DNA from 3 places in the Flexivirga aerilata genome. Region 3 is predicted to be linked to each of the others. Evidence: predicted binding sites of a transcription regulator. Region 3 holds the regulator's gene; each other region holds the start of a gene.
What was found. Region 3 encodes LexA, which represses DNA repair genes until DNA is damaged. Its sites were predicted from a motif close to TCGAACANNTGTTCGA; they were not measured.
Positions count from the first base shown of each region.

Region 1: a site for LexA is predicted at 2,825-2,840, ahead of HJ588_RS03030 (HNH endonuclease signature motif containing protein). Genes of this name have one in related genera too.
Region 2: a site for LexA is predicted at 3,798-3,813, ahead of HJ588_RS04760 (HNH endonuclease signature motif containing protein). Genes of this name have one in related genera too.

Region 1 is NZ_JABENB010000001.1:639,724-645,843, reverse strand. Features, by position in the region: gene HJ588_RS19905 (YdhK family protein) at 1-87, shown strand, start outside; gene HJ588_RS03040 (cytochrome P450) at 163-1,464, shown strand; gene HJ588_RS03035 (oxygenase MpaB family protein) at 1,674-2,639, shown strand; gene HJ588_RS03030 (HNH endonuclease signature motif containing protein) at 2,906-4,321, shown strand; gene HJ588_RS03025 (SAM-dependent methyltransferase) at 4,344-5,258, shown strand; gene HJ588_RS03020 (aldo/keto reductase family protein) at 5,312-6,120, shown strand, end outside.
Region 2 is NZ_JABENB010000001.1:1,004,449-1,010,568, forward strand. Features, by position in the region: gene HJ588_RS04745 (class I SAM-dependent methyltransferase) at 1-523, shown strand, start outside; gene HJ588_RS04750 (hypothetical protein) at 617-1,147, shown strand; gene HJ588_RS04755 (dienelactone hydrolase family protein) at 1,211-1,954, opposite strand; gene HJ588_RS04760 (HNH endonuclease signature motif containing protein) at 2,311-3,732, opposite strand; gene argS (arginine--tRNA ligase) at 3,923-5,689, shown strand; gene HJ588_RS04770 (alpha/beta hydrolase) at 5,705-6,120, opposite strand, start outside.
Region 3 is NZ_JABENB010000001.1:2,095,030-2,101,149, reverse strand. Features, by position in the region: gene HJ588_RS09910 (vitamin B12-dependent ribonucleotide reductase) at 1-1,499, opposite strand, end outside; gene nrdR (transcriptional regulator NrdR) at 1,656-2,168, opposite strand; gene HJ588_RS09900 (LysM peptidoglycan-binding domain-containing protein) at 2,618-3,034, opposite strand; gene lexA (transcriptional repressor LexA) at 3,359-4,078, shown strand; gene HJ588_RS09890 (Sir2 family NAD-dependent protein deacetylase) at 4,125-4,967, opposite strand; gene HJ588_RS09885 (GOLPH3/VPS74 family protein) at 5,035-5,694, opposite strand; gene HJ588_RS09880 (LysR family transcriptional regulator) at 5,820-6,120, shown strand, end outside.

The DNA.
Region 1 (6,120 bases), 1.5 Mb from region 3:
TATGTCGTCGATTACGACATGAACGGCATGACGATGAAGAACCACAAGTGGGTCGTGCAGGACGAGCTGAGGGCCGCCGGATCCTGATCCCTCTGGCGGTCGTGACCCAGATCACCTAACCTGAATCGGGTAACTACACCTGTCGTAAAGCTGGGAGATCTGATGACCGCGATCGACGAGGTACGCCGCAGCGTTCGCTGGGGCATCGGGCACGCCCTGCCCGGCACGCTCATGCGGCTCGGGGCGCGACGCGGCGACCTGCAGGGGCAACTGGCCACGCGCGCCAAGACGCACTCCACCGACGAGCTCGTCCCGCTCTTCGAGGAGATCCGGGCCGAGGGACCGATGGCCCGATCCCGGATCGGCTATGCCACGGTCGATCACGCTGCAGTGCGAGAAGTGTTGTCCAGCAACGACGTTCGCGCGGGCATCGGCCTGGGCGACGAGAGCATGCTGACCCGCGCGCTCAACTGGGCGGCGCGTGCCGGCATACATCCGGTGGAACCGCCGTCGATGCTGGCGACCGAGCCCCCGGACCACACGCGCTACCGCAAACTGGTGACCAAGGTCTTCACGGTGCGCGCGGTGGACCAGTTGCGCGACCGCACCGAGAAGCTCGCCGCCGAGTTGCTCGACGCGATCCCGGCCGGCCGTGAGGTCGACCTGGTCGAGGCCTATTGCGCGCAGCTGCCGGTGCAGGTCATCGCCGAGATCCTCGGAGTGCCGGAGAGCGATCGGCAGCACGTGCTCGAGATGGGCACCGCCGCGGCCGCGAGTCTCGACATGGGACTCGGCTGGCGCGAATTACGCACTGTCGAAACGGCGTTGGACGACTTCGACGCTTGGCTCGGTGAACATCTCGGGCGGCTGCGGCGCGAGCCCGGTGACGATCTCTTCAGCCAGTTGGTGCGGGCCAGTGACGAGGGCCAGCAGCTCACCGAGAAGGAGCTGAAGTCGACGGCCGGGCTGGTCCTCGCGGCCGGCTTCGAGACGACGGTCAACTTGCTGGGCAACGCGATTCGGCTTTTCGACGAGCATCCCGAGCAGTTGGCGACGCTGCGTGCGGAGCCGCAGCTCTGGCCGAATGCCGTCGACGAGGTGCTGCGCATCGCGCCGCCGGTGCTGCTCACCGGACGGCAGGTCGTGCGGGACTCCACGATCGCCGGCGTCCCGGTCAAGGACCAGCAGGTGATCATGACCGTCCTCGCCGGGGCCAACCGCGATCCGAAGGTCTTTGCCGAGCCGGATCGCTTCGACGTACGACGGGAGAATGCGCGTGACCACGTGTCGTTCTCCGCCGGACGCCACTTCTGCCTCGGTGCCGCGCTCGCGCGCATGGAGGGCGAGGTCGGTCTGCGGGCGCTCTATGACCGGATTGCGGAAGTCGAGTTGCTGCCCGGTGCGCACCGGCGGCCGACCCGGGTGTTGCGCGGTTGGGAAAGCCTGCCGGCGCGGGTGCGCTGACCGGCTTGGGCCCGAGTCACTTTACAAACACCTTCATTTTGTAAAGCAGGCGGTGTAAGGTGCGTCACGCTGGATGCGCCGACCCCTGGAGATCATCATGCGACGACCCGTCGCGCTCGCCCACCGACTGCGCCGCCCCCGGCACGCGAAAAAACCTGCGCAGCAGCAGGATTGGGACTTCTTCGGGCCGGACTCGGCGTCCTGGGAAGGTGTGGTCCTATCCGACGTCGTTCTGGCTGGGCTTCTCCCGTGCGGTGACGATCGAGGAGCTCGACCCGCTGCCTGTCGCCTCGGTGCAGGAGAGCGGCCAGATCAAGCAGCGCACCCCGCTCCGTTACGACCGCACCCTGCAGTACTTCGCGACGGTGATCTTCGGCGATGCGGAGTCGGTGCTCAAGGCGTCTGAGATCCTCGTCAAGGTGCACTCCCGGGCGATCGGCACCGACCCGGTGACCGGGAGGCGGTATGACGCCAACGATCCCGAGTCGCAGCTGTGGATCCACCTGACCGCGTGGCACTCGATCCTTTACACCTACGAGCGCTTCGGCCCGGGCAAGCTGTCCGCCGAGGAGGAGTCGCGCTACTGGCGGGAGTGTGCGATCGCTGCCGAGTTCCAGACCATCGACCCCGAGCGCGTGCCGCGCAGTCGGGAAGGCGTCCCGCAATACTTCGAGGACTACCGCCCGCAGCTGGTCGGATCCGAGCTGGCGCGCGACATGTTCCAGTTCCTCGCCAATATGGAGCTGCACTCGATCCCGCACTCCGTGCCCTACGCGATCCGCTGGACGATCAACGCCTTCATCAGCCGCGCGGTCATCTCGACCTTCCCGCGCTGGACGCGTGATCTCGGCGGCACTCCGCAGAGCCGAGTCACCGATGCGGTGGTCACCGCGGCGACGAAACCCGTTGTGCGCGTGGCCAACTGGAGCCCGCGCGTGAAGCTCGCCGTCATCGGTTTCCTGTCACCCCGCACGCGTCCGGTGCTGACGCCCGTCTTCCGCGACATCGACCCGGTCGAGAAGGTCGTCTACACCCCGGCGGAAGCCCGCGGGAAGTTCGGCTTCGACACCATTCCCGCGCAGTGGGCCGCGCTGACAGCGAAGACGAAAGCCAAGGCGTACGAGCACAATCACCACGACCCGATCCTGGAGTTCGCCGACGCGCAGGCGTCCTGAGAGTCGTCTTCGCGACCGGCCGCGCCCGGTGGCGTCAAATTCGTGGCGCGGTGACGCAAGGAGCTGGCCGAGGCGGACGGCTGTGCTCCCGAGGATCCTTCCCCGGCCGCGGCGACGTGCGCCGGGTAGCTGTGCCCGCGGGCCATTCCGATGTCGTGCGACAAAGTGACGCCTAGGTATTTGTGTCGAACATATGTACAGCCGGGGTGATTGGCGGTATTCTGATAGCACGACGAAAACCACCGCGGCGGAAGGAGATTCGGGCCATGTCTCTCGATTCTGCGGTGCCGTTGCCGGAGTGTCCGGGCGCGCCTGCCGGGGCGGCATTGGTGCCGGTTGAGCCGGGTCGTGGGCAAGCTGCTCTGCAGGAGTTGGAGGCATTGGTAGCGGTCGTTGACGAGCTGCCTGCCCTGATCCATCAACTCGGGGATGCGCAGGTGGAGTCGTTGACGCAGGTGCTGCTGCGGTTGCATGGGCGGTCGGCGCAGGTGGCTGCGGTGGTCACTGCGGATGCGGTGGACCGGGGCACGGTCGCGGGCTCGACGGCCGCAAACACGACGCAGTGGGTATGCCGTCACGCCGAAGCGTCCGGGGTGCCGATCGAACCGGGCGAGGCGAAGTCGATCGCGGTGGTGGCCGAGGCGTGCCGGGAGCGGAAGAACGCGGTCATCGCCGCCGCGGTCGCACGTGGATCGTGCACGGTGTCGACCGCGCGGGCCGCGTTGACCAACGCGGACAAGGTCGCGCCGGTCATCCCTTCGGCGGACCGGGGTGAAGTGCTGGCGTGGTTCCTGCAACTCGACCCGGCACTCGGCGCCAAGGGTGTGCAGGCATTGACCCGGAAGATCCTCGCCACTTACGCCACCGAAGCACTCTCCGTGCAGGACGCGAAACTCGAACAGGTCGAAACGCTGACGTGGGGTACGACTGCCACCGGGATGACCCGGCTCGTGGCCGAACTCGCGCCCGCCAATGCTGCCGTGCTCAAGGCGGCGATCACCGCAGGATCCGCACCACGGCCTGCCACCGCCGAGGCCGGCGGTTCCAGTCTCGCCGGATCGGGCGACGCGGGCGGCGCGACCGGGGCCAGCGAGTCGGGCGGCAAAGGCACTGGCAAATCCTTGCGGGATGAACGCACTCCGGGCAAGCGCCGGGCGGACGCGCTGATGGAGCTGATTACTGCAGGCGCGAAGGTTGCCGCCGGTGAGGTCGCACCCGTCGGGTCGGCGGCCACCATCCTGCTGACCATGGACCTCACGTCGCTGACCGACGGCATCGGCGCGGCGACCACCCCGGGCGGGGACGTCCTCGACGCCGGAGCCGCCCGAAGGGCAGCCTGCGATGCCGATCTGATCCCCGCGGTCCTCGGTGGGCCGAGTCAGCCGATGGATGTGGGCCGGCGAGAACGCCTGGTCACCAAGGGTTTACGCGCGGCTGTGCTCATACGCGATGGCGGGTGCACGTTCCCCGGGTGTGATCGACCACCAGGTTTCTGCGAGGTCCATCATGTGATCCCGTGGTGGGCCGGCGGAGAAACCAGCCTGACCAATTCGGCGATGCTGTGCTGCCGGCATCACCAGGAAGTGCATCGCCGCGGGTTCATGGCACGAGTCGGCCCCGACGGCGTCACCTGGGAGCTCACCCCCGGCCGCATGCCCAGCCACACCCACGCCGCCGCATAGCTGAGCGCGGCACCATCGAGCTATGACGCGGAGCGAGCCCGACGAGTGGGACATCGTCAGCGGAGTCGGCATCACCGCACTCGCCGTGGCCGCAGCGCGAGCCATCGCGTCGCATCGTCCGGACCGGCTCATCGACGACCCGTGGGCGGAGCGGTTCGTGCAGGCGGCGCGAGCACCGAAACCGCTGCCGACCAGACCACTGGCCGCGCCCGAAACAGCCGCCCCGCCCGACGCTTCACGCGCCGCCTCCCTCGCCGCGACCTGGCAGATGATGGCCGCCTACCACGGAGTGCGGACCCGATTCTTCGACCAAGTCCTGCTGGCCGCCGCCGACACCGGCATCCGCCACGTGGTGATCGTTGCTGCCGGACTCGATAGCCGCGCCCACCGACTGCGCTGGCCGCGCGGCACGACGGTGTACGAAATCGACCTGCCCCGCGTCCTGGACTTCAAGGACCTCGTCTTCGACCGGTATGCCGCAACGCCCGCCAGCGAGCGCCGCCCGGTGCCGGCCGACCTGCGCGACGACTGGCCGAGCGCACTGCTGGCGGCCGGTTTCGACCCACGGCTCCCGTCAGCCTGGCTCGCCGAGGGCCCGCTCGCCTACCTGCCGACCGACACTCAGCGTGCCCTGCTGGAGTCGGTCGACACCTTCGCGGCACCGGGCTCCTCCCACCTTGCGATCGAAGACTTCGCTGACCTCGGCGCCCAGCTGCGCGACCCCGCACTCACTCACCTGAGCGAGGCGGTCGGCGTCGACCTCGGACGGTTGGTCGCGACGGGTCAACGCATCGACCCTGCGAAGTGGCTCGCCGACCACGGATGGCGACCCGAGGCGCAGTCGGCGACTGCGGTCGCGGACGGATACGGCCACGAATTCGACCCATTGACAGCGCGGTTCAACGCAGACGTGCGATTTGTGACCGCCCACCGCTGAAGCGGCGGACGCCAACGATCGATCGACGCACTCGTCGGCGTAACGTGCGACGCATGGACTTTCGATACCTCGGCAACTCAGGTCTGAAAATCTCTGAGATCACCTACGGCAACTGGCTGACCCACGGGTCGCAGGTGGAGAACGAGCAGGCGGTGCGCTCGGTGCGCGCAGCGCTCGACGCCGGCATCACCACCTTCGACACCGCCGATGTCTACGCCAACACCGCCGCCGAGACCGTGCTCGGCGGCGCACTCGCCGGCGAGCGGCGGGAGAGCGTGGAGATCTTCACCAAGGTCTACTTCCCGACCGGCCCCAAGGGCCCCAACGACACCGGCCTGTCCCGCAAACACATCATGGAGTCGATCGAAGGCTCCCTTCGCAGGTTGCGCACCGACCACGTCGACCTCTACCAGGCGCACCGCTACGACTACGAGACCCCGCTCGAGGAGACGATGCAGGCCTTCGCCGACCTCGTCAGGCAGGGCAAGGTGCTGTATGTCGGGGTCAGCGAGTGGACCGCCGATCAGCTCAAGGCCGGGCACGCGCTGGCGAAAGACCTTGGTTTCCAGCTGATCTCGAACCAGCCGCAGTACTCGATGCTCTGGCGGGTCATCGAGGAGAAGGTCGTGCCGACCAGTGAGGAGCTCGGCATTTCCCAGATCGTCTGGTCACCGGTCGCCCAGGGCATCCTGACCGGGAAGTACAAGCCGGGCGAGCAGCCGCCCGCCGGGAGCCGCGCCACGGACGAGAAGGGTGGCGCCGACATGATCTCCCGCTTCATGAGCGACGAAACCCTCACCGGCGTGCAGAAACTCGCGCCGATCGCGCAGGACCTCGGCCTCACGATGGCCCAGCTCGCGGT
Region 2 (6,120 bases), 1.1 Mb from region 3:
GCTGACCGCGCGGGCCGGCACGTGGCTGGAGATCGGCACCTACTGCGGCAAGTCCACCCTGCTGCTGGGCGACGCGGCACGAGCAGTCGGTGCCTCACTGGTGACGGTCGACCACCATCACGGCTCGGAGGAGAACCAGCCCGGGTGGGAGTGGCACGACACGTCGCTCGTCGACCCGCGGACCGGCCGTCTCGACACCCTGCCGCACTTCCGTCCGGTGCTCGACTCCTTGGCCGACGTGTGCTCGGCGGTCATCGGCGGCACGGAAGTCGTTGCCAAGTGGTGGACTTCGCCGGTCGAGCTGCTGTTCCTCGACGGCAACCACACCGAGGAGACGGCCCAGCACGACTACCGGGCCTTCGCGCCGCACGTGGTCCCCGGCGGCCTGCTGCTGGTGCACGACGTCTTCCCGGACCCGGCCGACGGTGGCCAGGCGCCGTGGCACGTGGTGCAGGCCGCCCTGGCCGACGGTTTCTCCGAGCGCAGCGTGCACGGCTCGTTGCGCGTGCTGCAGCGCACCTGACGCCGATCGGCCGCTTCCCTTGATCTCGGCGGTCCGGTGCGCTTGGCTGACCAATGAATAGCCAGTAGATCCAAAAAGTGGTGAGGGGAAGCCATGGGGATTCGAGTGCTGGCCACGGCGGCCGGTGTGGCGTGCGCGGCGGCGGCGAGCGTGGTGACGGCCGGCGGCGCGGCGGCGCAAGGGAGTCCGTGGACGCCCTACCGCGCCTCGGACGTGCTGGTCACCGCGGCGCGATCGACCTGTGCGTTCGACGTGCAGGAGACGGTGCTCCGGGACCGTGAGGAATACCGCACGACGGCCAGCTATCCGGACGGTTCGCCGAAGGAGCAGGTCTACCGCGGCGATCTCGTCGTCCGCTTCACCAACACCACGACCGGCGAGAGCGTCGTGCACGACCTCGGCGGCACCGCCGTCTACGCCTTCGCCCCCGACGGCACCCCGTTGTCGTTGACGTCGGAGCACGGTCCCTTCAGTGCCACGTTGCCGGCGGGCAGCGTGCCGATGACCGGCATCTACGTGGTGTCCGGCAAGGGCACGAGTGTGTTGTTCGGCGCCGACGGCACGCGCACACTGACCCTCGGCAGGAACGGCACGGCGATCGACGTCTGCGCCGAGCTCGCCTGACCGCCTCTGCCGGTCGTCGTCTCGTGACCGAGGGTGACGCCGGCGCCACCCTCGGTGACGAGATCAGCGCTTGAGGGTGCGGTCGAAGAGCGCCCGCAGTTCGGCGAACGACCGCTCGGTGGCGGCTTCGTCGTAGACCGCGGTGTCGGACATGGTGTAGCCGTGGGCGGCCCCGGCATACACCTCGTTGCTGGCCTCGAGGCCGGCGTCGCGCAGCGCCGCGTCCAGGCGCTCGATGGCCGTGGCGTCCATGGAGCGGTCACCGTCGGCGTGCCCGAAGACGAACTCGGCCGTGGCCTCGGCGAGGCGGGCGTGCGGGCTGTCCGGCTCCTCGGTCGCGAGACCGCCGCCGTGGAATCCCGCTGCGGCTGCTACCTGTTCGGTGCGCAGATAGGTTGCCCGTATGGCGAGGCGCGCGCCCATGCAGTAGCCGACGACGCCGATCGGAGCGGTGACGTTTGGCTGCGCGAGTAGCGCGTCGACATACTGCGGGATGTCGCGTTCGGCGAGTTCGGCGGTCAGGCCGTGCACCCGTTGCATCGCGCCGCCGAAGAACTCCTCGCGCTTGGCGTCGGTGTCCAGCGGCCCGTCGGGCGAGAGGTCGGCGGCCTTTCCGTTGCGGTAGAACGCATTCGGCGCTAGGACCGTGTAGCCCCAGGCCGCGATCCGGTCGGCCATCTCCTCGATGCGCGGTCGCAGCCCGATCGCGTCCATGAAGAGCAACACACCCGGCTGTGGATGGTCGGCAACGCCGGTCAGGTATGCCTCTGCGGTGCCATCGGTCATCGGGATCTCGATCACAGTCACGCACGACATATTGGCAGTCGAAGCTGTGGCGCCGGGTGGAACCCGGTCTGGCAGCATCGCACGTCGCATTCGCGCGAAGGGGAGGTGAGGAGACGGCCCAACCACCAGAATTGTCGGCACGCTCGGGCGACCGGGCGTGAAGGCAGACACCTGGGGTCGTCCGCTACGTGCGACACCAACTTCACGACGAACGTCTCTCGCCGAGCGGTGTCCGGGAGCTGGTGATCGCTGCCGCAGACAGGATGAGTCTTGATCCAACGCATCTCGACCACGCGATCTGGCGCTACGCACGGTCGCGTTCCCGCGATATCTAACACCCGCCCGCAGGCTGCTGTCGCAGGTGGTGTCCTCGTCCGTCATGCGGCGGCGTGGGTGTGGCTGGGCATGCGTCCTGGGGTGAGGTCCCAGGTGACGCCGTCGGGGTGAACCTGTGCCATGAAGCCGCGGCGGTGGACTTCCTGGTGATGTCGGCAGCAGAGCATGGCGGAGTTGGTGAGGCTGGTTTCTCCGCCGGACCACCAGGGTGTGACGTGGTGGACTTCGCAGAAACCGGGTGGTCGATCACAGCCGGGGAAGGTGCACCCGCCATCGCGTATGACGACAGCCGCTCGTAAACCTTTGGTGACCAGGCGTTCTCGCCGGCCGACGTCCAACGGTTGACTCGGACCGCCGAGGACGACGGGGATCAGGTCCGCGTCGCAGGCTGCCCTTCGGGCGGCACCGGCGTCGAGGACGTCAGCGGTGGGGGTGGTTGCCCCGCCGATGCCGTCGGTCAGCGCCGACAGGTCCATGGTCAGCAGGATCGTCGCCGCCGACCCGACGGGCGCCACGTCACCGGCGGCAACTTTCGCGCCCGCAGTGATCAGCTCCATCAGCGCGTCCGCGCGGCGTTTGCCCGGGGTGCGTTCGTCCCGCACGGTCACGCTGCCGCCAGCGTCTTTGCCGCGCGGTTCGTCGGCTCCAGTCGTGCGGCCCGCGTCGTGTGATCCGGCGCGACCGGAACCGTCGGTGTCGGCGGTGGCGGGCCGTGGTGCGGACCCGGCCGTGATCGCGGCCTTCAACACCGCAGCATTCGCCGGTGCCAGCTCCGCTACGAGCCGGGTCATCCCGGTCGCTGTCGTACCCCACGTCAGGGTTTCGACCTGTTCGAGTTTCGCGTCCTGCGCGGACAGCGCTTCGGTGGCATAGGTCGCCAGGATCTTCCGGGTCAATGCCTGCACACCCTTGACCCCGAGTGCCGGATCCAACTGCAGGAACCACGCCAGCACCTCACCCCGGTCGGCGGCCGGGATCACCGGCGCCACCTTGTCCGCATTCACCAACGCCGCCCCGGCCGTCGACACCGTGCACGAACCTCGTGCGACCGCGGCGGCGATGACCGCGTTCTTGCGCTCCCGGCACGCCTCCGCGACCACCGCGATCGTCTTCGCCTCGACCGGTTCGATGGGCACCCCGGATGCTTCGGCGTGACGACCTACCCACTGGGTGGTGTTCGCCGCCGTCGAGCCCGCAACCGTCCCACGGTCCACCGCATCAGCAGTCACCACCGCAGCAACCTGCGCCGACCGTCCATGCAACCGCAACAGCACCTGCGTCAACGCCTCCACCTGTCCGTCGCCGAGCTGGTGCACCACCTCCGGCACCTCATCCAGCAACGCCGCAACTGCCTGCAACTGCTCCAGCACCACCGGCGCGCGCCCCGGCTCAACCGGCACCCGCACGGCCTCGGCAGCCACGTCCGGACGCTCCGGCAGCGGCACAGCAGAATCGAGAGACATGGCCCGAATCTCCCTCCGCCGCAGTAGTTTTCGTCGTGCTAGCAGAATACCGCCAATCACCAGTCCTGTACAGATGTTCGACACAAATATCTGGGCATCACTTTGTCTCACGACATCGGAATGCCCCGCGGGCGCAGCTCCGGACGGACGACGTCACGACCCCGCCCGGCCACGCCTTAATCTTGAGGGCATGATCGATCCGACCCTTGCCCTGACCGCGCGCGTCCAGGAGGCGATTGCCGCCGCCTTCGGTGCGCAGTGGCGAGAGGCCGACCCGGTGATCCGTCCGGCGAACCCGCGCCAGTCGGACGCCGACTTCCAGGCCAACGCGGCGATGGCCCTCGCCAAGCAGGTGGGCAAGCCCCCGCGCGAGGTGGCGCAGGCCATCGTGGACGCGCTGCCCACCGACGACGACCTGATCGACACAGTCGAGATCGCCGGCCCAGGCTTCCTCAACATCTGGCTGCGCACCGACTGGATCGCGCAGGCCGCGACCACCGAGCTGGCCGACGACCGGCTCGGCATACCCACGCCGGCGCAGGAGACGGTCGTCGTCGACTACTCCTCCGTCAACGCCGCCAAGGAGATGCACGTCGCGCACCTGCGCAGTGCGGTCGTCGGCGACTCGCTGGTGCGCACGCTGGAAGCCTTGGGGCACAACGTGATCCGGCAAAACCATCTCGGCGACTGGGGCACCGCCTTCGGCATGCTCATCGAGCACCTGCTCGAGGTCGGCGAGGGCAGCGACGAGGCCAAGCTGCTGGAGACCGACCCCAACGCGTTCTACCGGGCCGCCCGTGCCAAGTTCGACGCATCCGACAAGGCCGAACCGCCAGGATCCGCAGGCGATTTCGCGACCCGCGCTCGCAAGCGGGTCGCCACTCTGCAGAGCGGTGACGCCGACAGCCTCCGGCTCTGGAACGAGATCATGGACCTGTCGAAGGTCTATCTCAACCGGGTCTACACCCAGCTCGGCGTCACCCTCACTGACGACGACATCCGCGGCGAATCGTCCTACAACGACGAGCTCGCCGAGGTCTGCGACTCGATGGAGGCCAAGGGCATCGCGGTCGTCAGCGACGGCGCGCTGTGCATCTTCCAGGACGAGTTCATCGGCCGGGACGACAAGCCGGTGCCGCTCATCATCCGCAAGTCCGACGGCGGATACGGTTACGCCACAACCGATTTGGCGACCATCCGGCACAGGTCCCTCCACCTGCACGCCGACCGGGCGTTGTATGTCGTGGGCGCCCCGCAGAACCTCCACTTCCGGATGGTCTGGTCGGCCGCCGACAAGGCCGGCTGGATCAAGGGCACCGAGCCGATCCACGTGCAGATCGGCAACGTCGTCGGCCCGGACGGCAAGATCCTGCGCACCCGCTCGGGTGACCTGATCTCACTGCAGTTCCTGGTGGACTCAGCGCTGGAGCGTGCGGCCGAGGTGGTCGCCGAGTCACGTCCCGACCTCGACGAGCAGACGAGGGCGACCATCGCCCACCAGGTCGGCATCGGCGCGATCAAGTATGCCGATCTGTCGGTCTCGCACGACTCGGGCTACACCTTCGACCTGGACCGCATGCTCGCGCTGCAGGGCAACACCGGTCCCTATCTGCAGTATGCGACGGCTCGGCTGCGCTCGATCCTCGGCCGGGTCGACGCGGCCGACCCCAAGGGCCCGATCGTGCTCACCGAGCCGGCCGAGCGCGCACTTGCCTTGCGGTTGTTGGAGTTTGGCGCAGTCGTGGCCCAGATCGGGGTGACTCTCGAGCCGCACCGACTGGCGGCATACCTCTATGAGCTGGCGTCGGCGTTCACGACCTTCTACGAGCACTGCCCGGTGCTGAAGGCCGAGCCCGCCGAGGTGCGCGACAGCCGGATCGCGTTGTGCGCGCTGACTCTTCGAGTGCTCGTGCGCGGTCTCGACCTGCTCGGCATCGAGGCGCCCGAGCAGATGTGAGACCGCACCCGGCCGTCAGTGGTGCGGGCCGCCGAGGATGTCGCCGACGAACTTCTCCAGCAGCTTGATCAGCGTGTCGGCGAGGTCCGGCAACTTCTTCTCCTCGGGCTTCGGCGTCGGCTGCGCGGCATCCGGCCGCGGTCCGGTCACCTTCGGACCGACCGGGTAGACCTTGTCGTCGTCCGGCAGCGGCACCCCGGGGCACACCGCATCGCCTTGGAGCGCAGTGCCTTTCGTCAGGAAGCCGTATGCCGCGTCGGTCACGCAGGTGTTCTTGCTGCCGAGGACCGCGCCGTGCGCGCCCTGATCGGTGACGGTCAGCAGCACCGTATTGGGCGACGCCTTGTGCGCCTTCACCGCGCCTTCGTATGGCGTGGCCGGGTCCACCGTCGCGTTCACCATCATGATCGCGGGCGCCTTCGACAGGTCGA
Region 3 (6,120 bases):
TTGCGCATCACCCGCTGGTGCGCCTCGGCGTTGCGGGCGTATCCGGCGTAGGGGCCGACGATGCCGGCCAGCTCCGCCGAGCGCTTGTATGCCGCGCCGGTCAGCAGCGAGGTGATCGCCGCCGCGAGCGACCGGCCGCCCTCGGAGTCGTAGCCGTGGCCGGTGGCCATCAGCAGCGCGCCGAGGTTGGCGTAGCCGATGCCCAGCTGACGGTAGTCGCGCGTGGTGTCGCCGATCGCCTCGGTCGGGAAGTCGGCGAAGCAGATCGAGATGTCCATCGCGGTGATGACCAGCTCGGCGACCTTCTGGAAGGTGGCGGCGTCGAAGGTGTCGTCCTCGCGCAGGAACTTCAGCAGGTTGAGGCTGGCCAGGTTGCACGAGCTGTTGTCCAGCGACATGTACTCCGAGCACGGGTTGGACGCGGTGATGCGGCCGGTCTCGGGGTTGGTGTGCCAGGCGTTGATCGTGTCGTCGTACTGGATGCCGGGGTCGGCGCACTCCCAGGCGGCCTTGTTGATCTTGTCGAACAGCGTGCGGGCGTCGACCTCCTCGATCACCTCACCGGTGTGCCGGGCACGCAGCCCGAACGAGGTGCCGTCCTCGACCGCGCGCATGAACTCGTCGGAGACACGCACCGAGTTGTTGGCGTTCTGGTACTGGACCGAGGTGATGTCCTTGCCGCCGAGGTCCATGTCGAAACCGGCGTCGCGCAGCGCGCGGATCTTGTCCTCCTCGCGCGCCTTGGTCTCGATGAACTCCTCGATGTCGGGGTGGTCGACGTCGAGCACGACCATCTTGGCCGCGCGGCGGGTGGCGCCACCGGACTTGATGGTGCCCGCGGACGCGTCGGCGCCGCGCATGAAGGAGACCGGGCCGGAGGCGGTGCCACCGGAGGACAGCAACTCCTTGGAGGACCGGATGCGGGAGAGGTTGAGGCCGGCGCCCGAACCGCCCTTGAAGATGAAGCCCTCTTCCTTGTACCAGTTGAGGATCGAGTCCATCGAGTCGTCGACCGACAGGATGAAGCAGGCCGAAACTTGCTGCGGCGACTTGGTGCCCACGTTGAACCACACCGGCGAGTTGAAGCTGAACACCTGGTGCAGCAGCGACCAGGTCAGCTCGTGCTCGAAGATCTCGGCGTCGTCGTCGGTGGCGAAGTAGCCGTGCTCCTTGCCGGCCTTGACATAGGTAAGCACTACCCGGTCGATGAGCTGCTTCAGGCTCGTCTCGCGCGCCTCGGTGCCGAGCGCGCCGCGGAAGTACTTGGTGGTGACGATGGTCGAGGCGTTGAGCGACCAGTCGGCGGGGAACTCCACGCCGCGCTGCTCGAAGATCGTCTCGCCGGTCTTCCAGTTCTGCTGGACGACGTCGCGCCGCTCCCAGGTGACCTCGTCGTAGGGGTGCACGCCAGGCGTGGTGAAGATGCGCTCGACGGTCAGCCCCTTCCCTGCGCTCGTGGCGCGGCGGGACTGCGGGCTGGCGTCTGCCGTGTCGGTCATGTCCAACTTCCTTCCAGAACCGGATCGGTGAAATTGCCTCGAAAACTGCTTGCTACTGGTCGTTCATCGACGGTGTTCATACGGGTGTTCACGCGCGGTGTTCGTGCGTAGTCCCCGTGGGCGGCGCCGGTCGCACACCGCCCACACGTCAGCCACTCATGCATTGTCCGTGCGACCACCGACAGCGGTTTCCCGGACAGCGCCCGGCTCGACGCCGGTCGCCTCCCGCTCGGCGCGCAGCAGGGTGATCGCGGCCTCGAAGTCCTCCAGGCCCTCGAAGGCCTGGTAGACGCTCGCGAACCGCAGGTAGGCCACCTCGTCGAGGCTGCGCAGCGGGCCGAGGATCGCCAGACCGACGTCGTGGGCGTCGATCTCGGCGGCACCCTGGGCCCGAATGGACTCCTCCACCTGCTGGGCGAGCAGGGCGAGGTCGTCCTCGCTGACCGGACGGCCCTGGCAGGCCTTGCGCACGCCGACCAGCACCTTGCCCCGGCTGAACGGCTCGCTCGCGCCGGAGCGCTTGACCACCGTCAGGCTGGCGGTCTCCATGGTGGAGAACCGCTTGCCGCAGTTGGGGCACTGCCGGCGACGCTTGATGCAGGTGCCGTCCTCACTGGTGCGACTGTCGACGACGCGGCTGTCGTCGTGCCGGCAGAACGGGCAGTGCATGGCGGTCCTCCTCGGAAGCTGTCGCGGGGTCGTGCAGGTGTGGCCATCCCGGCGATCAAGCACCGGAAAAACCCGCTCCCTGTGGATGAAGGTGTGGGTATCCGGTGGATGACTTGGGGATGACGTGTGGACTAGATGTGGATGAATCCCAACGATGTAACTACTAGATGTAGGGATGTTAGGCACCTGGACCACAAGCACGCAAGACGTCGGCGCGTCGCGTCGAATCTGCGCAGGTCAGCGGCCGATTGCGGGTGTGTCGTACGGCGTGTCGCGGGTCTCACCGGCTCGCAGTCGCCGCCGCAGCCGCACTTACCTGGCCACGCCGCACCTATCTGTCAACAACGGGCGGGCGCAGCACAATCCCGTGCTGCGCCCGCCCGTTCCATGAGCCCGGGACACGGTTGGACCCATGGCATGTGCTGCCGCCTCTCCGGCGGCAGAGTCGATCAGCGCGGCAGGCTGAGCCGCTGGCCGGCGTGGACCTGCAGCGAATTGAGGGAGTTGGCCTGCTGCACCTTGGTCACCGCGTCGCCCGTGGTCAGCTGCGGGTAGGCGCGATGGGCGACCTCGGACAGCGTCTGGCCCGGCTGGACCGTGACCGACGGCACGGCGGGCGCCGAGGGCGCCGCCCAGGCGCGGGCGACGAACGCCCCCGACAGGCAGAGGATCACGACCGCAGCCGCGACCAGCAGCCGGCGGCCGCGGGCGGTGAGGCGCACACCGATCTGCGCCGGCACCGCGCGCCGCTGCGGCACACCGGCCACGCTCGCCGTCGCACCGGCCCCGGTCGGCACCGACCGCAGGCGACGCCGCGGGCGCGGCGGGACGGTCGCCGGGATCTCCCACTGGGTGACTGCACTCATCTCTTCCTCCTGGACCATGGCCTTCGCCACTGCTGGCTGTTGCGAACGCGTGTGCGATAGGACCTCTGTACGATGTATAGCACGGACGTTCGACACTGTCGAGACACGCGTCGTACAGATGTTTGGCAACTGTGTCCGAACCCCATACTCTGGCTGCACGACGTTCTTCGCGAAGTTCTGGACGGGGTTCTGTACCAAGTTCTGCACGAAGATCAGACAAGCACCGACCACCGACAGCCCCTCGGCGGTCGCACGGGGATCGCGCCGAAACACTCCGAACGGCGCGGGTTTTCGTGGACACGGGGTCGATCAGGAGATGAGGCGATGGCGAAAGTTCACAAGCTGCCGGACCGGTCGGGTGAGAGCCTGACCACACGGCAGCGCAAGGTGCTCCAGGTGATCCGCAGCTCCGTCGCACGCCGCGGCTACCCGCCGAGCCTGCGCGAGATCGGCGACGCCGTCGGCCTCACCAGCCCCAGCTCGGTGGCACATCAGCTGACGATGCTCGAGCGCAAGGGTTATCTGCGCCGCGACCCCAACCGGCCGCGCGCCATCGAGGTCATCGACCCCGAGGCCGGTCGCGACGAGCGCGGCTACCGCGGTGGGTCGAGCGTGACCGCGGCCGACGAGACGAGCATCGACGAGACGGGCCTCGGCGACGAGCGCCCGTCGGCGTCATACGTGCCGGTCGTGGGCCGCATCGCCGCCGGCGGCCCGATCCTCGCCGAGGAGGTCGTCGAGGACGTCTTCCCGCTGCCCAAGCAGATCGTCGGCGAGGGCGACCTCTTCCTGCTCAAGGTGGTCGGCGACTCGATGGTGGATGCCGCGATCTGCGACGGCGACTGGGTCGTCGTGCGCCAGCAGCCGACCGCGAGCAACGGCGAGATCGTCGCCGCGATGCTCGACAACGAGGCGACGGTGAAGACCTTCAAGCGCACCCGCGGCAAGGTCTGGCTGCTGCCGCACAACGAGGCATACGAACCCATCGACGGCGACGACGCGACGATCCTCGGCAAGGTCACGGCGGTGCTGCGGCGGGTCTGAGCCGGCGCGAGTCACCAGCCCACCGCCCCCGCGCGCGTTCGGCGGTTCAGCCGGGCGCGCGGGCGAGGTCGGCCGCGAGAGCGGTCAGGGTGGCACCGAGCGGGGCGTCCACCCGCACGCTGACCTCGTCGTCGGTGGCGCGCGTCCACCCGTGCGTCACGATCGCCACCGGTATGCCGAGCCGAGCCGCGCGCCGGACGAATCGGTAGCCCGACATGACCGCGAGCGACGACCCGAGGACGAGCAACGAAGACGCGTTCTCGACATACGAAAAGCACTGTGCGACAAGGTCTTTAGCGACCGACTCGCCAAACATCACCACGTCCGGCTTGAGCAGATCCGATCCGCAGATGATGCAGTGCACGATGTGAAATCTGCTGATCAGCTCGTCGGCGATCGCGACGTCACCGTCCGGCCGCAGCGGGCCTTCCGCCGAGCGGTCGAAGTCAGGATTGGCGAGCGTCAGCCACTCGTCGACGGTCTCCCGGCGGTAGCGCTCCCCGCAGTGCATGCAGACGACATGGGTGAGGCTGCCGTGCAATTCGGCGACGCGGTCGGCGCCGGCGCTCTGGTGCAGCCCGTCGACGTTCTGGGTGATGATCGGCCCCAGTGCCCCGGCCCGCTGCAACTGCGCGAGGGCGACGTGCCCGGGGTTCGGCCGCGCCGCGGCGAAGCGCGGCCAACCGACATACGAACGCGCCCAATAGCGTTGGCGGGCAACCGGATCGGCGAGCAACTCCTGCGCCGTCATCGGCTGGAAGCGGCGATTGCCGTCCGGGCCGCGATAGTCCGGGATGCCGGACTCGGTCGACAGCCCCGCGCCGGTGAGAGCGACGACGCCGCCCGCGCGCAGCAGGTCGCGCAACGCGTCCGGGTCGGTGGTCACCACGCCTTCAAGCTCTCACATCGGGCGGAGGCGGAGATCTGCCGCCCCGGGGTCAGCCGGTCACGGCGGATCAGCTGTTCAGGGCGATGTTGGCCGCCACCGCCGAGGTCGCGAGTGCGGCGGACACTGCGTGCTGCGCGCTTCGGATCGCGGCCTCCGCGGCGCCGGCCGCCCAGTCCTGCGCTCCGACGGCCTTGGCGCGCTTCTTCAGCTCCCGGGCGGAGACGCCGAACTGCTCGGCGTAGTAGACGGTGGTCACTGCGTCTGCGGCGGTGAGCAGCGCGATCAGCGAGCCGCTGTGCAGGTCGGGCCGGGCGGTCCCGGCGAGCACCTGGCGGCCGGCGCGCAGCACCGCCTCCCGCCTCGCCGCGTCGACGACGGGATGCCTGGTCGGCCGCAGGAAGCCACCCAGGTCCCGGCGCACCGCGCCGTCGGCGACCAACCGGTCATAGACCCGGTCGGTCATCCCCTTGGCGAGCCTCGGCAGCACCTTCTCGGGCTTCTTGCCGGCACCCTGGGCGAAGATCGCGAGCGCATGATCGAGCAACGGGTCACCGCCCGGGCGCTCGTCGAGCACGACGAGCCGCGAGCCCTTGACCGCCACCCGCTGGTGGGCCGCGAGCTCGGTCAGCACCCCGCCGGCGAGCGCCAGGTCGAGCTGCGCACCACCGGCCAGGCGCTTGCCTGCGGGACTCGTCGCGGCGAGCAGGACTTCGCAGCAGATCAGCATGGTCCGACCGTATGCCGAAGACCCCCGTCATACATCAGCCCCGGGGCGGAGTTTCGCGCCCACCCCTTCGATTAGCGATCGACCGCAAGTGGCGATCATCAATAACATCGGGTTATTCTGGGGTCATGATTGATGCGGCAGGACTGCGGGTGATCAAGGCGATCCACGACGAGGGCAGCTTCACGGCGGCCGCCGCGTCGCTCGGCTACTCACAACCGGCGATCTCGCAGATGGTGCGCCGGCTCGAGGAGCGCACCGGCACCGTGCTCGTCGAGCGGCTCGGTCGCAACGTGCGGCTGACCGAGGCCGGGTCGGTGCTGGCACGGCATGCGGTGCCGGTGCTCTCGGCGCTGGACGCCGCGGAGTCCGAGGTCGCCGCCATCGCGGGACTGCGCGCGGGCCGGGTGCGGCTGATGGCGTTCCCCT